Regions from separate parts of the Nakamurella multipartita DSM 44233 genome, predicted to be linked through region 1. Evidence: riboswitches for the same ligand, from Rfam matches in the RefSeq annotation. Region 1 holds a riboswitch; the other holds the start of a gene.
The links. Region 1 has a riboswitch for S-adenosylmethionine ahead of thrC (threonine synthase). Riboswitches for the same ligand answer to the same signal wherever they lie in the genome.
Positions count from the first base shown of each region.

Region 2: it holds a riboswitch for S-adenosylmethionine, as region 1 does, so the genes downstream of both, NAMU_RS21470 (aminotransferase-like domain-containing protein) here and thrC (threonine synthase) in region 1, are expected to answer to the same signal.

Region 1 is NC_013235.1:1,711,886-1,714,082, forward strand. It holds gene thrC (threonine synthase) at 1-866, opposite strand, end outside; SAM riboswitch class I at 880-1,020, opposite strand; gene holA (DNA polymerase III subunit delta) at 1,153-2,142, shown strand; gene rpsT (30S ribosomal protein S20) at 2,175-2,197, opposite strand, start outside.
Region 2 is NC_013235.1:4,812,312-4,814,508, reverse strand. It holds gene NAMU_RS21470 (aminotransferase-like domain-containing protein) at 1-893, opposite strand, end outside; SAM riboswitch class IV at 1,207-1,316, opposite strand; gene NAMU_RS21465 (hypothetical protein) at 1,482-2,197, opposite strand, start outside.

The sequences.
Region 1 (2,197 bases):
GCACCGAACACCTTGTACGGCGTGGGTTCGACCAGGCCCAGCTCGCCCAGCTCGGTGAAGCCCTTGTCCACCTTGACCAGCTGCGCGCCGGAGGCGATGGGGATGACGACCTGCTCGGGCAGCCGCCAGCCGAGCTGCTCGGCGACCTCGAAGCCCAGGGTCTTGGAGCCCTCGGCGTAGTAGGGCCGGACGTTGACGTTGACGAACGCCCAGTCCTCCTGCTCGGCGGCGATCTCGCCGGCCAGCCGGTTGATGTCGTCGTAGTTGCCGTCGACCGCGACCAGGGTGCCGCCGTAGGCGGCGGTGGTCAGGATCTTCTGCTGCTCCAGATTGGCCGGGATCAGCACGACGGACCGGATGCCGGCCCGGGCGGCGGCCGCGGCGACCGCGTTGGCCAGGTTGCCGGTGCTCGGGCAGGCCAGCACGGTGAAGCCGAGCTTGCGGGCCGCGGCCAGCGCGACGGCGACGACGCGGTCCTTGAACGAGTGGGTCGGGTTCCCGGAGTCGTCCTTGACCCAGAGCCGGCGCATGCCCAGCTCCTTGGCCAGGTTGTCGGCCCGGATCAGCTTGGTGTTGCCCGGGTTCATGTTCGGGGTCTGTGCGACGTCGGCCGGCACCGGCAACAGGTCGGCGTACCGCCAGATGTTCGCCGGACCGGACTCGATCCGCTGCTTGAGGGCGTCGCCGCGCAAGGTGAACTCGTAGGCCACCTCGAGCGGCCCGAAACACTCCATACACGCGTAGTACGGGCCCAGTTCGACGCGGTTGCCGCACTCGCGACAGGACAGCGCGACGGCGGGACCCAGATCGATGCCGGGCGCGGAGGCGGAACCGGCGGACCCGGGGGTGGACAGCACAGAGGTCATGACGAGGCCTTTCTGCTCATCTTCCCCGCCGAAGCGGGACGGAAGTGGCACCTGCTGTCGATCGGCCCCGGACGCGCGGTCAGGAGATGACGATCATCAACAGTGGTTGCCGGGGCTTCATCGGGCCGTGTCCCTCTGCCCCTCTGGATGAGGTGGGTTCTTCAGTTGTCCGGCAATCGTAACGCATCTCCCGAGGCCGCCGACCGGTCGCGACGGCCGGCCGCGACGACTGGCCGGGGGTCGTCGATCGGCGGTGCGGCGGCCGGTGTCACAGCCCCCTGGCACCATGTCGGGCATGGCGCAGACGGGATCCGGGTCGGGTGAGCTGACCCCGCTGGTGCTTCTCACCGGTGACGAGCAGCTGCTGGTCGACCGGGCGATTTCCCGGGCGACGGCCGCGGCCCGCCGGATCGAGGCGGGCGCCGAACGCCGCGACGGCGTCGCCGCCGGGCTCACCGTGGGGGAGTTCTCCGACCTGGTCGCGCCGAGCCTGTTCGCCGAACCCCGGGTGGTGGTCATCCGCGGCGCGCACGAGGCCGGCAAGGACCTGGCCGCCGCGCTGATCGGGTACACCAAGGACCCGGTCGAGGGGGTGTGGCTGGTCGTCCAGCACGCCGGCGGCGCCCGCAACAAGGCCATCGGCGAGGCCCTGACCAAGGCCGGGGCCACCGTGGTGACCTGCAACAAGATCACCCGGCTCAACGAGCGGATCGACTTCGTCCGGGCCGAGATCCGGCGGGCCGGCGGCACCACCAACCCGGCCGCGGTGACCGCGCTGGTCGAGGCGGTCGGCTCGGATCTGCGGGAGCTGGCCGCGGCGGCCGACCAGCTGGTGGCCGACACCGGCGGCACCGTCGACGAGCAGGCGGTCCGCCGCTATCACCGGGGCCGGGCCGAGGTCACCGGGTTCACCGTGTCCGACGCCACGATGTCCGGTGACCTGGCCGGCGCGCTGGAGTCGCTGCGCTGGGCGCTGGGGGTCGGGGTGGCGCCCGTGCTGGTCGCCGATGCGCTGGCCGATGGCGTCCGGACGGTGGCCAAGGTGTCCGGGGCCAAGGGCGGCAATTCCTACGCGATCGCCTCCGCGCTGGGCATGCCGCCGTGGAAGGTCGATCGAGCCCGGGGGATGGCCCGCGGCTGGTCGACCGACGGGTTGGTCGGCGGCATGGCGATCGTGGCCGAGCTGAACGCCGCGGTCAAAGGCGCGGCGGTCGATGTCGAGTACGCGTTGGAGCGCGCGGTGATCGATCTGGTGGCAGCACGAAAGCGCCGGTGACCCGCTCGGTCACCGGCGCCGGAAGCGGTGGATCAGACCTGGTTGACCAGCTGGG
Region 2 (2,197 bases), 3.0 Mb from region 1:
TCCGCCTCGAGCGCGTCGACGAGCGCGAAAGCCCGTTCCGCGTAGAGCGCGCGGGCCGGTGCCAGCACCCGGTCGAACCAGCCGTCGTCGGTCAGCACCAGGTGCTCGATGAGCGTCTGGGTGACCGTGGAGGAGTGGCCGTCGAGCCGGTTGCGCAACCGGATGACGGGGGGCACCAGCTGCTCGGGCAGGACCAGCCAGCCGACCCGCCACCCCGGACCGAGGGTCTTGGTGAACGTGTTCACCACGATCGCCCGGTCGGACTCGTGGAACGGCCGCAGACCCTGGTCGTCGCCGGCGAAACGGAGCTCCCGGTAGGGGTTGTCGATCAGCAGGTAGAACCCGTACTGCTCGGCCAGGGCGACCAGCGCGCGCCGGCCGTCGGTGGTCAGCGTGCCCTGGGACGGGTTGTGGAAGTCGGGGACGGTGTAGACGGCGCCGATCCGCTCTCCGGCGGCCAGCCGCGCGGCCAGGGCCTCGACGTCCAGCCCGTCACCGTCCACCGGGATGGGCAGCACCGCATCGGTGGCCAGTTCCAGCACCCGCAGGAACAGCGGGAAGATCGGGTCGTCGACGGCGACCGTGGCGCCGCGCTCGACCACGGTCAGCACGGCCAGCGACAGCCCGTGCAGGCCCCCGTTAGTGATGACGACCCGCGCCGGATCGACGCCCTCACGCCGGGCGATCCACTCCCGCAGGCCGGTGAAGCCGGTCGCCGACGAGTACTGCAGCGCCGCAGTCGCGGCCGCCGGATCGGTCCAGAGTTCTGTTGAGACACGGGCGATGTCGGGCACCGGCAGCGCCTCCGGTGCGGGAATGCCGCCCAGCAGCCGGATCGCGTCGGGCCGGGGAACGATCAGCGTCTGGTCGCCGAACCCCCGAGGTTCGCTCAACCGGCGGGAGAGTCGGCTGATCGGGGGAAGTGTCGAAGTCTCGGCGGGGGATGTGGCGGTGGCCGTGCGGGTCTGGGTAATGGTTGTCATGGGGCACCTTCAGGTCGACAGGGGTGCGACAGGAGCCGACCGGCGCCGGGTCGGGACATCCGGTGGGTCGATGCGTCGCTGCGGAGGATGGGGGCTGAACGTCAGAGACGACAGCCGGAACTGGCGACCAGGGCCAGATCAACGTGCCGGCGCTTGGTCGCCCGGAAGGTCGGGCCCACCTGCGCTGCGTTCACGATGCTCTCCGTCGGTGTCGACCCGAGGGTCGTCGTGCTGATCCGGAGGACCGGATCGAGTGATCACCTGGGGCACCCGGTCTTGCGACGTGAGGGTTGCCGAGCAGCAAGTCAGGGCTTGACGCTGCGTCTGGTCACCGATGGGGACTGTAGCCAGCCTCTCGCCGAGGTGTCAACGCGGCGGCTCTCCACGGCCAGCTGATCATCGTCCCGGCATGGTGGCACCGATCAGCCTGCGCCGCAGCACTCCTCGCGACGCTCAGGGCGGTTGTGCGATCGGCCACGGCGGTCGGTGCCGCAGTGATCACGATGGGCTGCAGCACCCGTGGTCGGACCGCTCCGAGCCGCTGTCGCGTCCGGGGGACTCGAGATCCGCGGGCTCCTGGCGGAGCGGCTCCACCGTGGACAGCCGGCAGAAGCAGGAAGCCTGGATCGGCACGTCGGCCACCGCGGCGGCCAGGCGCAGCTGGTGGGCGACGAGCCGGGCCTCGGCGTCCCGGCCGAGCCGGGTCAGACATTCGTGCAGGCCGTGCAAACTCCAGACGTTGCCGGGGTGCTGCAGGGCGCGCGGCAGGGTGTCGTCGATGCCGAGGTCGGCGGTGTAGACATCCAGGGCCCGGGCCACGTGGCCCTGCTCGAGCAGCAGCGCGCCGTAGGCGTGCCGGGTCGGCTGCATCCATCCCCAGGGCTCATCGAAGGGCAGGGCATCCTCCAGGTCGATCGCCCGGCGCAGGTCGGCGAACGCTTGATCGAGATGACCCGCCCGGTAGTTGATCTCGCCGTCCAGCAGGGAGGAGGCTACGCCCAGGATGTCGCGGCAGGTGTTGTTGAACAGCATGCGCTCGGGCGGCACCCGGGCGACCGCCGCCTGCATGCGGACTCTCTCGACTCCGGCCCGCTCGACGTGCCCGGTGGCGGCGAGGGCGACGCCCCGGGCGTAGTGCGTCATCGCGGTCGTCACGCAATACAGATCCCGGTCGTCCGGCAGTGGGAGGGCCAGGATGTCCGGCCACCGACCGA